Regions from separate parts of the Vibrio sp. R10-SG-ISO4 genome, predicted to be linked through region 1. Evidence: riboswitches for the same ligand, from Rfam matches in the RefSeq annotation. Region 1 holds a riboswitch; each other region holds the start of a gene.

The links. A riboswitch is a leader RNA that binds a small molecule or an ion and turns the genes downstream of it on or off. The one in region 1 is predicted to bind thiamine pyrophosphate.
Region 2: another riboswitch for thiamine pyrophosphate. It lies ahead of thiC (phosphomethylpyrimidine synthase ThiC); the one in region 1 lies ahead of thiD (bifunctional hydroxymethylpyrimidine kinase/phosphomethylpyrimidine kinase).
Region 3: another riboswitch for thiamine pyrophosphate. It lies ahead of thiB (thiamine ABC transporter substrate binding subunit); the one in region 1 lies ahead of thiD (bifunctional hydroxymethylpyrimidine kinase/phosphomethylpyrimidine kinase).

What each region holds. Positions count from the first base shown of each region.
Region 1 is NZ_JCBDHJ010000013.1:160,800-166,804, reverse strand. It holds gene AC6R03_RS07235 (putative bifunctional diguanylate cyclase/phosphodiesterase) at 1-1,902, opposite strand, end outside; gene AC6R03_RS07230 (PstS family phosphate ABC transporter substrate-binding protein) at 2,072-3,022, shown strand; gene thiD (bifunctional hydroxymethylpyrimidine kinase/phosphomethylpyrimidine kinase) at 3,054-3,890, opposite strand; TPP riboswitch at 3,982-4,139, opposite strand; gene AC6R03_RS07220 (LysR family transcriptional regulator) at 4,296-5,183, shown strand; gene AC6R03_RS07215 (hypothetical protein) at 5,293-5,445, opposite strand; gene AC6R03_RS07210 (PhoX family protein) at 5,840-6,005, opposite strand, start outside.
Region 2 is NZ_JCBDHJ010000024.1:74,778-80,782, reverse strand. It holds gene AC6R03_RS17770 (multicopper oxidase domain-containing protein) at 1-1,126, shown strand, start outside; gene crcB (fluoride efflux transporter CrcB) at 1,236-1,619, shown strand; TPP riboswitch at 1,702-1,800, shown strand; gene thiC (phosphomethylpyrimidine synthase ThiC) at 1,962-3,905, shown strand; gene AC6R03_RS17755 (thiamine phosphate synthase) at 3,916-5,178, shown strand; gene AC6R03_RS17750 (HesA/MoeB/ThiF family protein) at 5,181-5,945, shown strand; gene thiS (sulfur carrier protein ThiS) at 5,948-6,005, shown strand, end outside.
Region 3 is NZ_JCBDHJ010000001.1:109,389-115,393, reverse strand. It holds gene fbp (class 1 fructose-bisphosphatase) at 1-875, opposite strand, end outside; gene mpl (UDP-N-acetylmuramate:L-alanyl-gamma-D-glutamyl-meso-diaminopimelate ligase) at 1,203-2,555, shown strand; gene AC6R03_RS00485 (flavin prenyltransferase UbiX) at 2,571-3,194, shown strand; TPP riboswitch at 3,258-3,371, shown strand; gene thiB (thiamine ABC transporter substrate binding subunit) at 3,448-4,425, shown strand; gene thiP (thiamine/thiamine pyrophosphate ABC transporter permease ThiP) at 4,474-6,005, shown strand, end outside.

The sequences.
Region 1 (6,005 bases):
AGCGGTTTCAACGCCCTCTGCAACCACAGAGACACCAAGTTCGTTGCCAAGCGAGATAATGTTTTTCAGCAATACCGACGAGGTGGCGTTATTGGCATAATCGATAACAAAACTGCGATCGATTTTGAGCGTTTGAAACTCGAAATCTTTCAAGTAAGAGAGTGATGAAAAGCCGGTACCGAAATCGTCCAATGCCACGCGCACACCCAGTTGCTGCAACTCTTTGAAAATCACCTGCGCGAGTTCGGTATTCTCAATCATCACAGTCTCGGTGATTTCCACCTCTAAGTAGCGTGTCGGAACGCCGGACTGGACAATGACCTTTTTCAAACTGTCAAAAAAGCCCGGATGCTTTAAGCTCTTCGCGGAAATATTCACTCCCACCACCCCAGTTTCGACGCCGTCATCTAACCACTTTCTCTTGGCTTGCAGCGCTTTGCGCATCACCAACAAATCAAGCAAGCGAATCAAACCGGTGGATTCGGCCACGGGAATAAAATCATTGGGGTACAACCGCCCTTTGGTGGGATGGTTCCAACGTACTAAGGCTTCAACGCCGAGCACTTTCTCATCGTTCAACTGCCATTTGGGCAGAAAGTGCAGCTCGAATTCATCACGCTCAATCGCTTTATTGAGATCGCTCTCGGTCTCTTTTTGCGACATCGCAATGCGGTTGAGCTCTTTGGAGTAAAACTGAAAATTGTTTTTGCCCATCGCTTTGGCGTGATACATGGCGTTGTCCGCGTAGCGTAGCAAGCTGTCTTGCGTCGCACTGTCTTCGGGATAGAGCGAAATGCCAATACTGGCGGACACATTCACCGCCACACCCTCTATGTGAAACGGCTGCTGCAAGGTATCTATCAACTTGGAGGCGATACGGTTGGCAACACTGATTGCGCTATTGACGCTGTTTAAGTGACTCAGCACCACCACAAACTCATCACCGCTGAAGCGCGCAGACAAGTCGGTGATGCGAATGCTGCTCTCAATCCGCTTTGCGACTTGCTCAAGCAAGCGGTCGCCCATCTCATGCCCATAGAGATCGTTGACGTCTTTAAAATGGTCTAAATCGATGAACAGTAAAGCAAACGGCTTTTTCGAGCGGTCCGCGTTGAGGATAGATTGGCCTAGTCGGTCTAAAAACAGTGCTCGGTTTGGCAACCCAGTTAAAGGGTCGAAGTAAGCTCGGTTGTGCAGTTGCTCATTTTTCTCCTCTATTGCGGCTTTGGCTTGCGTGAGAGAGTGGAGCAATTGATCGCGGTTTTTCTCATAGCGGTGCTGCAATCGTATTGAGTAGGCAGCAATCACAATCACCGCAATAATCAGGGTGATGCTGGTTTGCGTGTAATTGGAAATCCCAGACTCATAACTGGCTTTGATCACGCGCTGGATCTCATCCGCTTGGCTGGCAAACTCCAAAAATTGCTCGTCGCGTCCGGCGCTTAAAAACGCATCCGCTCGCTGCGCCTGAATTTTTTGGTAGGTGGATTCCACATGAAGGCGAAATTGCGCCAGCGTTTTGCGAAGCTCAACCAGACGCTCACGTAATTCGTTGTCCGTGACTGGCTCATAATTGCCCATGATACTCTCGCCGCCTTCAAGCAGCGCGACCACATGCCAATCGGCGATTTCTAAGTAGTACCACACTTCCTGAATCGACTGAGCGGTATCGCCCGACATGATCTCATCAAACCAAAGGTAGGCCAGCGTACCGTTGACTTTAATTTCAGCGGCCGCTTCCGCAAGCGGGGACTTTTTCACTAACAGGTGGGTCGCTTGGGTCACCAGCGCCGACGTAAACGTGATCACCAACAAGGCGAGAATGGAAGTAAAAATGAATTTGCGCTTCATAGCATCACACGAACGTTTACCCACGTATTTTGCGGGCAGGAATAAAAACATAGGCGAGTCAGCCTAGTGAAGAAATGTTACATCCCCATGAAAATATTCAGCGTAGTTATTATTGATGAGTGATTGATGAATCTTTAGTGACAGTTCACGTGAAGATATTGAGCTCAAAAGTGCTAGCTCGTATAGTCGCGGTATGTTGATTCTTCCTTTGTGCTCAACCATGACTTTTCGATTGCGTTCGACTGTTCTTGCTTCTGTATGCCTAGCGCTGATGAGTACCACGGCACACGGGAAAGATCTGATCAAAATTGAAGGGTCGAGTACCGTTTACCCGATTACCCAAGCCGTCGCCGATCACTTTATGCGTGCCGAGCGGCACAACACCCAAGTGGTGGTGGGCATCACTGGCACAGGTGGCGGATTTCGTAAGTTTTGCCGAGGCCGCACGGATATTTCTAACGCCTCTCGCCCGATTAAAGAGAAAGAGCGAGCGCTGTGTGAAATCAACCACATCGACTATATTGAGCTCCCTGTCGCACTCGATGCAATAACCGTGGTGGTGAACAAAGAAAATCAGTGGATCGATGCGCTCTCTCTTGATGAACTGAAAACACTCTGGGAAAGCACCGCTGAACGCACGATAACTCACTGGCAGCAAGTCAATCCGCACTTCCCTGATCGCCCCATCGTCCTGCACGGCCCTGGATCAGACTCAGGCACTTATGACTATTTTGTTGAGGTGGTGCTGGATGGCAAAGCGAGTCGACAAGACTACACCGCAAATGAAGACGATGAAGCCTTAGTCGCCGAAGTGGCCGCCGATCCCAACGCCATGGCGTTTATCGGCTTTGCCTACTATTTGCAAAATCAAGACAAGCTGAAAGCGATCGCCATCGCTCCCACTGGCTTCAACGCGGTCAAACCCAGTGTCGAGAACGTGATTATGGGACGATATGCCGCACTTTCCCGCCCTCTGTTTATTTACGTGAACAAACAGGCGCTAGAGAAGCGGCCATCACTGAAACGCTTTGTCGATAGTTATATCGACAGAGACAACATCAACAAAGTCGTCTCCCATTCTGGCTACATTCCTCTCTCCAACGATCGCTATGACGCGGCGCGTTTTATTCTTAACTCTAGCCGCTCTGGCTCGGTCTCGATGCCCAAATAGAGCCTTGTAATGCGACTGCACACCATCGCGATTAACGTACATTTTGGTGACCAGAGAAAAAGTGATGAACAGGCCCATGTCCTTGACCAACAGAGAGTTCGTCGGCATGCGCAATGGCTTGTGAGATATATTGTTTAGCCAAATGGACCGCTTTGTGCAGCCGATACCCTTGGGCAAGATAGGACGCAATGGCCGATGACAACGTACAGCCCGTACCATGAGTATTATGAGTGGCGACTCGCTTAGCGCGAATCAATTCACTGCCACTCCTTTCAATCAGCAGATCGTTACTGCTTTCGCCCTCTAGATGCCCCCCTTTAAGAAGCACTGTTTTGGCGCCCAAGGCGCGCAGGGCGTCAATCATCGCTCCCATCTCCTCTTCCGATGTCGGCGTTGCTCGCCCAGTCAGCGCCGCCGCCTCGGGTAAGTTTGGTGTGATCATATCGGCAAGCGGTAGCAGTTCTTTCTTGAGCGCCCCCACCGCACTGGCGTGCAGTAAGCTGTCACCACTGGTGGCCACCATCACCGGGTCCACCACGAGAAACTTGGGCTGATACGCCGCCAAACTTTGTGCCACGACACGGATGATTTCAGCGTCAGCCAGCATGCCAACCTTCACCGCCACGACATTGAGATCGCTCAATACCGCATCGAGCTGCGCTTGAACATGGTCGATAGGGATAGGATGAATGGCGTGAACACCACAGGTATTTTGCGCGGTAATGGCCGTAATAACGGAGCAGGCGTAACTGCCTGTTGCACTGATCGCTTTGATGTCGGCTTGGATGCCCGCGCCGCCGCCACTGTCGGAGCCAGCGATGGTTAGGACAATCGGAGTTTGAGGGTCATAAAATGCGGTTTGGTTCATCGGTGTTCCTCACGCACGCGTCAGGAACTGTGTGCAGAGCGCGTTGGCCAAGCACAACACATAACGGGCGAGATTGTGGCGACCCCACGACACCGCGTTATGAATAGTTCCCTACGTCAGTGCTAACTGAATCAGGTTCAACGGGTCTCGCGATGCGATCTCAGCCCTCCTTCTATGCTTCTACGACAGGCTCGTTAATCAAGCTATCGTTATGACTCGAGCAGAAGGAACGCTCCCCGACTATGTCGCCAACCTTAACCCTGTGATAGCGCAGATGCAACCTATTCAGATCACTTAAATAACCCGAGTGAATCGAGGAGTGGGCGATACGAACGCGACGTTTGGCACACAGAACATTATCGTTTACTCTTAATTTTATAAATTTTCGTTATTGATTTGACGGTTATGCTCAATCCACTCTGGCTCAAAACGTTTCAAACCTTGGTCGAGACCGGCCACTTTACTCATACCGCAGAAAAGCTGTTCATGACTCAGCCCGGTGTCAGCCAGCACATCAAAAAGCTCGAACAGGCTTGCGGCTACCCACTGATTGCGCGTCACAACAAGAGCTTTGAAGTAACGGAACAAGGCAGACAGGTCTATCAGTACGCAAAGCAGCGCGCCAAACAAGAAACAGACCTGATTGCTTCGTTATCTCAGGACGACGCGCATCGCGGTGAGGTGTCGGTCTCTTGCTCTGGCGCGTTGGCGCAGCTTATCTACCCGCATCTGCTCGATTTACAGTGTGAATTTGCACAACTGGTCGTCAAGCTGGAAGTCGCCCCCAACCGTAAGATCATCGACGATTTGGCTGAGGGGCGCGCCGATTTGGGCCTTGTCACTCACATCCCGCTCGACCCGAGAATCGAAGCGCAAGAGATAGGTCAAGAAACCATGTGTTTGATTGTGCCGGCAAACGTCGACGAGCCTATTACCCCTGAACTTCTCCTTGAGATCGGTTTAATTCGCCACCCCGACGCGGAGCACTATCTCTCGCTCTACTTTTCGCAGTGTGGCGACAAAGCGCTGGCGGGGATTGATATTCGCGCCCTGCGCACCTCGGGCTACATCAACCAACTCAGCCAAATTCTTCTGCCAGTTGCCAAAGGGCTCGGTTTTACGGTGCTGCCACACAGCGCATTCAGCTCTTTCACTTTGCGCGATCAACTTGCTGTGCATCAGCCAAAGAAAGCCGTCGTCGAGACCCTGTATTTGGTGAGCAAAAAACAAAGAGCGTGGCCAGCCCGTTTTCATACGGTGGTGGATAAGTTGACGGACGTGATCTCGCTATAACCCAACGCACTGCCATAGCCAAAATTTTCGATAGGCTTGAAACGCAAAATGGAGCCCAAGGCTCCATTTTTGCTGCTGCTTCAACGCTCATTATCGTCGTTATTTGAGGTCATGCCTCTAAGACGTCTTCGCCAGCGAGTTCAGAAATAATCAGTAGATCGGACTCATCCAGTTTAAGCCCCAGCATAGGGAGACCATGCTGAGCACTCCAACAACATAAGAAGACCACACAACCTAATGCTACCCAAAGTAGTGATACCATAGCCTAACCTCCTCCTCAGTTATCATCACCGTCCTTAATAACCTAAAGGTGCCACTTCTCTCATCAGAAGGCGCTCAGATAGACTTTATTCTTTTTACGTTGGGGCGTCTGCACCAAAAGAAATGGGGTAGATTCGCCGGGTCAATCGCTCAATGTCGTATTGTTATCTGGAGTTTATTCGGATTAGAACACCTTAAGGTTATGCTGAGTACTCTTTCAATATAGGGATTGCGATTGTGAAGCGCAACACTCTTTGCGGTGAACACACGAAACCTTGACGTTTTTTATGCGAGCGATCGCATAAATATGCCAATGTGGATATCGGCAATAAAAAATGGGCGCTCGTGGCGCCCATCTTGATGCGAATGATTGTTGATGCAAACAGTGAGACAGCTTAAGCGCCAATAACGCCGCCATCTTCACGGGTAATGGCAACGATGGTGGAGCGAGGCTTGCTGTCACCACCACCAGGGTAGTGAGAAGGCGCACCTTTCTCGCCCGGATGCTGAACACCCACAAACATGGTTTTGTAGTCGGCGGAGAAGGTCAGCCCCGTGATT
Region 2 (6,005 bases), on a different contig from region 1:
AGAGCCTACCACCATACATTGGCACGGCTTGCGAATACCGATCGAGATGGACGGCGTTCCTTTTCTCAGTCAAGCGCCTATCATGCCGGGAGAGACGTTTGAGTATCGATTCACTCCGCCTGACGCAGGCACGTTTTGGTATCACCCACACATGAACAGCGTTGAACAGTTAGGGCGAGGACTCGTTGGACTGATTATTGTTGAAGAGCGCGACCCCGTGGTTTTTGATGAAGAGCATGCGTTAATGCTCAAGCATTGGCACATCGACAGTCAAGGGCAGTGGAAGGAGAGAATGATCCCACGTTTAAGTGCTCGGATGGGCACGCCAGGGGAGTGGAGCAGTGTGAATGGCGTTCATGAGCCTTTATATACGCTTAAAGCGCACGCGACCACTCGCTTACGCATTGCTAATGTCGACAATACCATTACCTATCCAATTGCGATTGAAGGGGCAGAGGCTTGGATACTGGCTATTGATGGCAACCCGGTCACCACGCCAATTGAGCTCTCTCAGCATAAAATTGGACCGGGTATGAGGGTGGATCTTGGTCTGATTGCGCCATCTGCTGGCAACAAAGTGTTTGTTCGTCAAATGAAGGGGCGTTTCCCTTTTCCTCTGTGTGAATTTGATGTCGTCGCGTCTGATTTGCCACAGGGTCAAGCGCTGCCAAGTTTGCCTCTTAACCCTGTGCCCGCGCTCGATCTACCCAACGCTGAAGAGATTGACTTTGTGTTTGAGTGGCAAGGTGCGGTAACGCCCGTAGGCAAAGATGGCAAGGCGAGTTCAACCTTTTGGTTGACCAACAAGGTGGCGTGGCAGGGGATGAGTCGTCATTCGATTCCTGCGCCGCTGGCGCAGTTGGAGCTAGGCAAAACCTACATCTTCGATCTTAAAAATGTCACTCAGTACCATCATCCTATTCATCTTCATGGCCATACCTTTACCGTGCTCGAAATGGACGGTAAGCCGCTCCCAGAGCCGTTCCATACGGATACGGTACTACTGGGCAAGAATGGTCGTGCCAAAGCGGCTTTCGTCGCGGACAACCCCGGTCGGTGGATGTATCACTGTCATGTCATAGAGCACATGAAAACCGGTTTGATGGGCTATATCGAAGTAAAGTGACTCCTGTAACTTTTTAAATCTAACAGAGTGTTTAGCGTCATTACATTGATCTGAAGTCTGTTTTTTCGTCTGTTTGGCGCTACACTAACGCCACAAATTTGGAGGGGTTATGGGTCAGTTTGCAATTTTAGGGTTTATTGCCATGGGTGGCGCCGTTGGTGCGTGCTCTCGTTATTTAGTGTCTGAGCTGTGTGCGACATTACTGGGGCGAGGTTTTCCATACGGTACGCTAACTGTTAACGTAGTCGGCTCACTGGCGATGGGCTTACTGATCGCCGCGTTTGAAAATGGCAACCTTGCGACTGAACCATGGAGACAGATCATCGGGCTCGGTTTTCTTGGTGCTTTGACGACGTTCTCTACGTTTTCGATGGACAACGTTTTACTCATGCAGCAGGGCGCTTTTTTCAAGATGGGACTCAATGTCTTACTCAATGTGGTATTAAGCATCTCTGCCGCTTGGGTGGGCTTTCAACTGCTGATCAAAAGCTAGCTTGCTTAGAGGTGCTTTGAGCCTCACTAGACAAAATTTACACAGGTCGGCTTGGTTTATCCAAGCCGTTTTTATATACTCGGTTCACTTGTCGGAGTGCCATAAGGCTGAGACCGTTTATTCGGGATCCGTTGAACCTGATCAGGTTAATACCTGCGAAGGGAACAAGAGAAGATATCGACCCTCCTAATCTAGGATTCGTTCTCTCTGATCTGAGCGTCATGCGATCTATCTACAGATAGGTACCCGCGTCAGATCGCCCTCTTGTCGCATCTTTCCGCCAAGCATTTTTATCTCTAACACTCATGCTCCTACGAGCAATAAAGAGCAAGGAAAAATGCTATGTCGAATCGCAAACAAGCGAGACTGGAAGCCAAACAGTTTATTGATACCCTCTCGGTACAAGCGTACCCCAATTCACGTAAGGTTTATGTTGAAGGTTCAAGACCTGATATTCGTGTTCCTATGCGAGAAATCTCCCTTGCTGACAGCTTGATTGGCGGCACTAAAGGTGCGCCGATCTTTGAGCCCAATGAGCCGATTCGCGTTTACGACACTTCTGGTCCTTATACCGATCCTAACCATACGATTGACCTCTACCAAGGCCTGCCTAAGCTACGTGAACAGTGGATTGAAGAGCGCGGTGATACGGAACTGCTCGATGAGGTCAGTTCGGTATACACCAAACAGCGCTTGGAAGACGATACGCTAGACGAGCTGCGTTACGGCAACTTACCACGCATTCGCCGTGCGAAAAGCGGTCAGTGTGTCACTCAGCTCCACTACGCGCGTCAAGGTGTGATTACACCGGAAATGGAATACATCGCTCTGCGTGAAAACATGGGGCGTGCTCGTTATCGCGACGAGGTGTTGAACCAACAGCATCCTGGTCAAAGCTTTGGTGCCCACTTGCCAAAGGACATCAGTGCTGAGTTTGTCCGCCAAGAAGTGGCTGCGGGTCGTGCCATCATTCCATCCAACATCAACCACCCAGAAGCGGAGCCAATGATCATTGGTCGCAACTTCTTGGTCAAGGTGAACGCCAATATTGGTAACTCCTCTGTGACCTCTTCCATTGAGGAAGAAGTTGAGAAATTGGTTTGGGCAACACGTTGGGGTGGCGATACGGTGATGGATTTGTCGACCGGACGCAATATTCACGAGACTCGAGAGTGGATTCTACGTAACAGCCCAGTTCCGATCGGTACCGTGCCTATGTACCAAGCGCTTGAAAAAGTGAATGGCATTGCAGAAAACCTCAATTGGGAAGTGATGCGAGACACCTTGATTGAGCAAGCTGAGCAGGGCGTCGATTACTTCACGATTCATGCCGGTTTGCTGTTGCGTTATGTGCCGATGACGGCCAAACGTGTCACGGGTATTGTCTCTCGCGGCGGCTCGATCATCGCTAAGTGGTGTCTCGCTCACCATCAAGAAAGCTTCCTTTACACCCACTTTCGCGAAATTTGTGAAATCTGTGCCAAGTACGATGTCGCGCTTTCGCTCGGTGATGGCTTGCGTCCAGGTTCGGTAGCCGATGCCAATGATGAAGCGCAGTTTGCTGAGCTACGCACGTTGGGTGAACTGACTAAGATCGCGTGGGAGTATGACGTGCAGGTGATCATTGAAGGCCCTGGGCATGTACCTATGCACATGATCAAAGCCAATATGGATGAGCAGCTAGAGCACTGCCACGAAGCGCCATTCTACACTTTGGGTCCTCTGACGACCGATATTGCCCCTGGGTACGATCATATTACCTCTGGCATTGGCGCTGCGATGATCGGCTGGTACGGCTGTGCGATGCTCTGCTATGTGACGCCGAAAGAGCACTTGGGTCTACCCAATAAAGAAGACGTTAAGACGGGCTTGATTACTTATAAACTTGCGGCGCATGCGGCGGATTTGGCTAAAGGCCACCCTGGTGCTCAGGTTCGTGACAATGCGCTCTCAAAAGCTCGCTTTGAGTTCCGCTGGGAGGATCAGTTCAACTTGTCGCTTGACCCTGATACGGCGCGAGCTTTCCACGATGAAACCTTGCCGCAAGAGTCGGGCAAAGTGGCTCACTTTTGTTCAATGTGTGGACCAAAATTCTGTTCGATGAAAATATCTCAGGAAGTGCGCGAGTACGCCAAAGACACACAACAAGTCGAAGCCGACCAAGCCATCTCCGTTAAAATGCTCGATGATCCACTCGAAGGGATGCGCCAAAAGTCAGAGGAGTTCCGTCAATCGGGTTCTGAGCTGTATCATCCTGCCGCGCAGCCTGAAAGTGCAGAGTCGTAGGAACGCGGCGATGAAAATTGTGATTCCTCACTCACAGCCTACATTGCGCGATGATATCGCGCAATGCTTGGCATTGGCCGGCGAGCAAGGGTTTGCCACACAAGAGATTCAGTTGATTGAAGGGGCTGAGTCGACGGTAGAACTGCGCGGTGCGTCTTCCTCTGTTTGGATTGCTCGGGATACGCAAGTCTTTGAGTCTTCCTCTCTCAGTGACGACAGCGAACAAAGTGTCCATCACCTGGTGTACTCAGTTGCAGAGGGTGATGTCTCGCTGGCGGACTATGCCCTGCATGCGATCGTTATTGGCGCAAGGTGCGAAGGGCGCGTGCTCGATATTTGGCAACACAGCACGCGTGCTCATGCTGAAGTGCGTGCGCTTAATGTCCACCAAATGGCGCTTGATGCTACACAGCACTTTGCATGGTTTATCACCTTGCGGGCGCTCGATTTTCCCGTTGAAGATGCACTGACGCTCGCACGTGCGATGGGGCATGTTTCACGTGAAACATCTCAATGGCCATGTTGTTTAGAGCAATTTCCTACGCCTGTGCTCGAGGACGAAACTCTCGGCATTCGTGTTGGTTGGAAAACTGAAGGCCGCGCGATCTCTTTTCCCTCCATGGCGAAAGAGGTGTTGGGTCTCTATCCGGTGGTCGACGATGTCAGTTGGATTGAACGATTACTTCCTCTAGGCATTAAAACCATACAGCTGCGCATCAAAGATCCACAGCAAGCTGATTTGGAAGCGCAGGTGATACGTGCGATTGCATTGGGTCAGCAATACCAAGCACATGTGTTTATCAACGATCATTGGCAGTTGGCGATAAAGCACGGTGCATTCGGTGTTCACCTTGGCCAAGAAGATATTGAAGCGTCGAACTTGCAGGCATTGTCACAGGCAGGTATCGCTTTAGGGCTCTCGACACACGGCTACTACGAACTGCTGCGTATTGTGCAGATTGCGCCAAGCTACATCGCACTGGGGCATATCTTCCCAACCACGACCAAGGTTATGCCTTCTAAGCCGCAAGGTTTAGTGCGCTTGAAGCTTTATCAACAGTTGATTGATTCGATTCCTCGCTCGCAAGGTACGGGCTTTCCTACGGTTGCGATTGGCGGTATCGACCAAGGTAACGCTGCGATGGTGTGGCAGTGCGGCGTCTCAAGCTTGGCTGTCGTGCGTGCGATTACGCTCGCCGACGACCCAAAACCGGTCATTGCGGCTTTTACTGAGTTGATGAAGGCAAACAAGCAAGTAGGAGAGCAGGGATGACCATGCTGTCTGACGAGGCGTTCTTACGTTACCAAAGACAAGTGTCGTTGCCGCAATGGGGCGAACAAGGGCAAGCAAAGTTGGCGAATGCTCATGTGTTGCTGATTGGTTGTGGTGGCCTCGGGTCAGCGGCAAGCCTTTATTTAGCTACCGCTGGTGTGGGCAAATTGGTGTTGGTGGATGATGACCGTGTCGAGCTAAGCAATCTTCAGCGCCAAGTCATCTATCGAAACGATGACCAAGGGCAGAGCAAAGCGTTGGCGGCTAAGAGTCAATTAGAGCACCTCAACCCTTTGATTCGCATTCGCGCGATTGACCAACGGCTCGATGATACCCAACTTGCGCTTGAGATCATGCTTGCCGACATCGTGCTTGATTGCACAGACAACCTTGAAACTCGTCAGCAAATCAATCAGCTCTGCTTCAAAAACCGGACACCTTTGATCTCGGCCTCGGCCATTGGATGGCAAGGGCAATTCGCGTTGTTTGATTATCAGCAAGATAGCCCATGCTACCACTGCCTATATCCGTTCGATTCACTTCCTTCTGGCCAAAAATGCAGTGAACTTGGCGTGGTAGGTCCGGTGGTAGGCACGTTAGGTAATTACCAAGCGCTGGCGGCGATTCAATGGTTAGCCCTTGATGAACCACAACTCAGCCCATCGACATTACACCTGTTTGATGGACTCACGATGCGCTGGCAGACGTTAACTATTTCAGTGGATGCCACTTGTCATGTGTGTCAGTCAAACACCGTTAAGGAATGAACATGGAACCCATCACTATCACCGTCAATGGTGAAACACATACGACTCACGCAGGGACAA
Region 3 (6,005 bases), on a different contig from region 1:
CCCGCCTGCTCAATAATGAACGCCATTGGGTTGCACTCATAAAGAAGACGCAGTTTGCCGTTCGGGTGGCTTTGCGTGCTTGGGTACAGGTAAATGCCTCCTTTCAGTAGGTTACGGTGGAAGTCCGACACCAAAGAGCCAATGTAGCGAGACGTGTACGGGCGACCGTCATTCGGTTCGTTTTCTTGGCAGAATTTGATGTACTTTTTCACGCCCATTGGGAAACGGAAGTAGTTACCTTCGTTAATTGAGTAGATCCGGCCATCTTCTGGCACCATCATATTCTCATGAGACAAGCAGAACGTACCGATCGATGGATCGTAGGTAAAGCCATTGACGCCATTGCCTGTGGTGTAGACAAGCATGGTTGATGAACCGTAAATCACATAACCGGCCGCGACTTGCTTGTTGCCTGGTTGAAGGAAGTCTTCTTCTGTCGGTGGGGTACCGATAGGAGAGACGCGGCGATAGATAGAGAAAATCGTTCCGACAGAGACGTTAACATCGATGTTAGAGGAGCCATCGAGTGGATCCATCAATACCACGTATTTGGCGTTTTTGTTCAGTTCTTTATTGAACGCGACCGCCTCATCTTCTTCTTCACTTGCTACGCCACACACTTGATCGCGTGCTTCAAGTGCTGCTTTGAACTTCTCGTTCGCGTAAACATCCAGTTTTTGTTGGGCTTCGCCCTGAATGTTCTCACTACCAACGGCACCGGTGATATCACCAAGGCCAGCCGCGTTTATTTCGCGGTTGACGATTTTAGCCGCAAGGCGAATCGACGACAGTAGGGATGATAGATCACCGCTAGCGTGGGGGAAGTCCGTCTGTTTTTCAACAATGAACTCGCCAAGGGTGCGCATTCCAGACATGTTTATTCCTTAAAATCGCATAAGTTTGGGGGGAGTTGGGCAACCTCTTGCCATTTTATTATTCGGGCGCAAGAGGGACGAAGCTATGCGTGAGCTTTTGTTTTTGCCTTGAGCAATTGTAAAACCATGATCTTATTATTGGTAACGAACTAACTGTCTGACCTCTCAATTTTTTTGGTAATTATTCAAATATTTTCACGGTTTTTCATCTTGAACAAACTTTGCTCGATTGTGCCAAGATTTCACATCCCAAGGACAAAGAGGTTCGCTTTTCAAGCCATTATCGCCATAATGAGCACTTCAAATTAGCCTTTTCAGGATCACTCTATGCATATTCATATCTTGGGAATTTGTGGCACCTTTATGGGAGGAGCGGCAATTTTAGCGCGTCAATTGGGGCACAAAGTCACCGGCAGTGACGCCAATGTGTACCCGCCCATGAGCACGCTACTTGAATCGCAAGGTATTGAAATTATAGAAGGGTTTGATCCTGCGCAGTTAAATCCGGCGCCCGATTTGGTGGTGATCGGTAATGCGATGAGCCGTGGTAACCCGTGTGTCGAGCATGTGCTTGATAGCAACCTGCGTTACACCTCCGGCCCGCAGTGGCTGCAAGAGTTTCTGCTGCATGACCGATGGGTACTGGCGGTCGCGGGAACGCACGGCAAAACCACCACATCCAGTATGCTCGCTTGGATTCTGGAAGATTGTGGTTATGAACCCGGTTTTCTCGTGGGCGGCGTGCTTGGCAACTTTGGTTTGTCGGCAAGGTTGGGCAACAGCCCGTTTTTCATAGTTGAAGCTGATGAATACGACAGCGCTTTTTTCGATAAGCGTTCTAAGTTCGTTCATTACCATCCACGTACCTTGGTCATGAATAACCTTGAGTTCGATCATGCAGACATCTTCGATGATCTGGAAGCGATTAAGCGCCAATTTCACCATCTAGTGAGAACCGTACCGGGCAATGGTCGGATGTTTACTCCTCAATCAGACCAGGCGCTGCAAGACGTTATTGCCCGTGGCTGCTGGAGCGAACAAGAGTACACAGGGTGCGAATCTGGCTGGCAAGCGCAAAAACAGGCCCAAGATGGCAGTGTCTTTGATGTCTTATTGGCGGGAGAAATAGTGGGTCGAGTGACGTGGAATTTAGTCGGCGATCACAACGTCAGCAATGCGTTGATGGCCATCGCGGCGGCGCGTCATGTGGGGGTCACTCCGGATCACGCTTGTGAGGCGTTAGGGCGCTTTATTAATACCAAACGCCGCTTGGAGTTAAAAGGGCAGGTCAATGACATCACTGTGTATGACGACTTTGCTCATCATCCAACGGCGATTGAACTGACATTGGGCGGCTTACGTAACAAGGTGGGTCAATCCCGAATCCTTGCGGTGTTGGAGCCGCGTAGTGCAACCATGAAACGCGGGGTGCACAAAGAAACGCTTGCGGCCTCATTGCAGGCGGCAGATGAAGTGTTCCTCTTTCAGCCTGAGTCAATTACTTGGTCGGTGAGTGAGATTGCCGAGCAGTGCGCGCAACCCGCTTATGTCTCTGACGACATCGACGACTTGGTGCGCAGCATCGCTAGGCATGCTCGCCCCGGCGATCAGATTCTTGTGATGAGTAACGGCGGGTTTGGCGGAATTCACGACAAACTGTTAGCGCAATTAGCCCAATAATAAGAGATACGCACAATGGCTGAAAAATCCATCACCCTCGCTTTTACCGGAGCCTCAGGCGCGCCTTATGGGCTGCGTTTGTTGCAGTGCTTATTGGCCGCGGATTATCAGGTTTACCTGCTGGTTTCATCGGCGGCGCGAGTGGTGTTGGCCACCGAACACGGATTAAAACTGCCTGCCAACCCAGACAGCGCCAAGCAAGCCTTGGTCGCCCATCTCAGCTGCGATCCGGCTAAATTAGTGGTGTGCGGCAAAGAGGACTGGTTCTCGCCCGTGGCCTCTGGCTCAGCGGCGCCCAAGCAGATGGTGGTTTGCCCTTGTTCGGCGGGCAGTGTGGCAGCGATTGCTCATGGTATGTCCGATAATTTGATTGAACGCGCCGCTGATGTGGTGATGAAAGAGTGTGGTCAATTGCTGCTGGTGGTTCGAGAAACGCCTTTCTCAACCTTGCACCTTGAGAACATGCACAAGCTCTCGCAGATGGGCGTCACTATTATGCCGGCCGCGCCCGGTTTTTATCACCAACCTAAATCGATAGACGATCTTATTGATTTTATGGTCGCGCGCATTTTGGATCACCTCGGCATCGAGCAATCCTTGGTGGCGCGCTGGGGCTATGATCAACGTAACGATTCGTGATTGTGTCTTGGTGGGCCGTCACGCAAGTATGGCTATTGTATGGCAGACCTATTACAATCAAGCCGAACCTCATCGGGGAGCTATTCATTCACTGAATGACGCTGAGATCGAGCTTTGCTCGGGACCCGTAGACCTGAACCAGATAATGCTGGCGTAGGAATTGAGCGAGGACATCAGACGTCTGTTTGTCCCTCAGACCTGCGTGGCTCAACAAGGAGAGCGAGCAGTGAAATCCACTTTTATCCCTTCATTTATGCCACTTTGTGCCGCCGCGGCACTGACGTCTTTTTCTGCAACCGCAGCCGATACGTTAACCGTTTATACCTATGACTCTTTCGCTGCCGATTGGGGCCCAGGCCCAGTGGTAAAAAAAGCGTTTGAAGCACAGTGCGACTGTACGTTGAATTTTGTAGCTTTGGATGATGGCGTCTCTATCCTCAATCGCTTGAGACTGGAAGGCGACAATAGCAAAGCCGATATTGTGTTGGGGTTAGACAACAACTTGATGGCAGAAGCGCAGCAAACCGGTTTGTTGGCTGAGCATAGCGTCGATACGTCATCCGTCACCTTGCCAGGCGGCTGGTCCAATACGACCTTTGTGCCGTACGACTACGGTTACTTCGCGTTTGTCTACAACAAAGAGACCTTGGCTGAGCCACCGACTAGCCTCAAAGCACTGGTGGAATCAAATGACGACTTAACAGTCATCTACCAAGACCCGCGTACCTCAACCCCGGGTCAAGGTTTGATGCTGTGGATGAAATCTGTCTATGGCGACGAAGCGCCGCAGGCGTGGAAAGCGTTGGCGAAAAAGACAGTGACGGTCACGAAAGGGTGGTCTGAAGCGTACTCGATGTTCTTAAAAGGCGAGTCTGATATGGTGCTCTCTTACACCACGTCACCTGCGTACCATCTGATTGCCGAAAATGAGGCTAAGTTCGCTGCAGCGAATTTCGCGGAAGGTCATTACACTCAAGTAGAAGTGGTGGCCAAAGTCAAAACGAGCGCCAACAGCGACTTGGCGGATGCCTTTATGCAGTTTATCCTCAGCGATGACTTTCAGTCGGCCATGCCAACAGGGAACTGGATGTACCCTGTCACTGACGTTGCGTTGCCAGAAGGGTATCAAAGCCTGACGAAGCCTAGCCAAGCCTTGAGTTTTAGCGCTGAAGAGGTGGCTACCCACCGCAAAGCGTGGATTCGTGAATGGCAAAACGCGTTGACCTTCTAAGGTTAGGCGTTCGTGCAATCTGTCCCTAAATTAGGCGTATGGGTCGCGATGTTGATCGCGGCCTTTGTCGTTTCTGCGCTGCTGGCCTTGCTCAATCAAGCGCCTTCCCTCGATCTGCGTGTCATTTGGCAAGACCCTTATTACCGCCACGTTACCCAATTTAGCTTCTATCAATCTTTCCTCTCAACGCTGCTCAGTGTCGGCTTGGCGATCCCCGTCGCCCATGCTTTGTCGCGGCGGCAGTTTATCGGGAAAGCCTTGGTACTTAAGCTGTTTGCGACCACTTTGGTGCTGCCTGTCTTGGTGGGGGTGTTTGGCTTGCTGGCGATTTATGGGCGCAGTGGTTGGTTGGCGACACAGCTTGCGCAGTGGGATCTTTCGCTACCATTTAATATTTACGGTTTGCACGGCATTTTGCTCGCGCACCTCTTTTTTAATCTTCCTTATGCGGCGCGTTTGCTGCTGCAATCACTAGAGTCGATTCCGGCGGAGCAACACAAACTGTGCGCCCACTTAGGCATGGGGCATTGGCAAAAGTTTAAGTGGGTCGAATGGCCGCGGATGAGGCAGCAATTAGCGCCCGTTTGCGGGTTGGTGTTTATGCTCTGCTTTACCAGCTTTGCCACTGTGATGGCATTGGGCGGCGGGCCCAAATCGACCACCATTGAGCTCGCGATTTACCAAGCGATCAAGTTTGATTTTGATTTGCAAGCGGGCGCGTTACTGGCAATTTGGCAAATGCTGCTATGTGGCTTAATGGCACTATCGATTCAACGTTTCGCTCGACCTATTGCTATTTCGATGGGCAGCGACGCACCAACTGCGTTGGTGGTGAAAGACAGTCTATTCTCTAAGTGCTGGGATGGCGCTTGGATAGGTTTTAGCTTGCTGTTAGTGTTGCCGCCTCTTGGGATGGTGCTGACCAGTGGCATGAATTCTCAGGCGTTGGGTGTGCTGAGCGATGGCCGATTTTGGTCCGCGCTCGGCGCGTCACTGAAAGTGGCGAGCATGGCGAGCGTTATCGCTGTCAGTGCGGGCACGGCGATTTTATTGTCGAGCCGAAGACTGCGCCTCAATCAACGTGAGAAAGACGCGGATAAGATAGAGCTGCTAGGGACCATCATTCTGGTGACCCCAGGATTAGTGATCTCGACCGGGCTCTTTTTGCTGCTCCGTTCGTGGACGGATGCGCTCAGCTACGCCTTGGTCGTTGTTGTTACGGTCAACGCGTTAATGGGGCTGCCTTATGTGATCAAAACCTTGGCTCAGCCGATGTTGCAACTCGAGCAGCAGTATCAGTACCTTTGTGCAACCCTTGGAATCCGCGGTTGGCGCCGTTTACGAGTGGTGGAATGGCGCGCATTAAAACGGCCGCTGGCGCACGCGTTTGCCATCAGCTTTATGTTTTCTATGGGCGATCTCAGTGCCATCGCGCTGTTTGGCAGCCAGGAGTTTCGTACGCTGCCGCTCTACCTGTTCCAACTGCTCGGCAGTTACCAAATGGACGCGGCGGCAGTCGTATCGGTCACTTTACTGCTTTTGAGTGTGGGCTGTTTTGCGCTGATGGAGCGCCTGTTTCG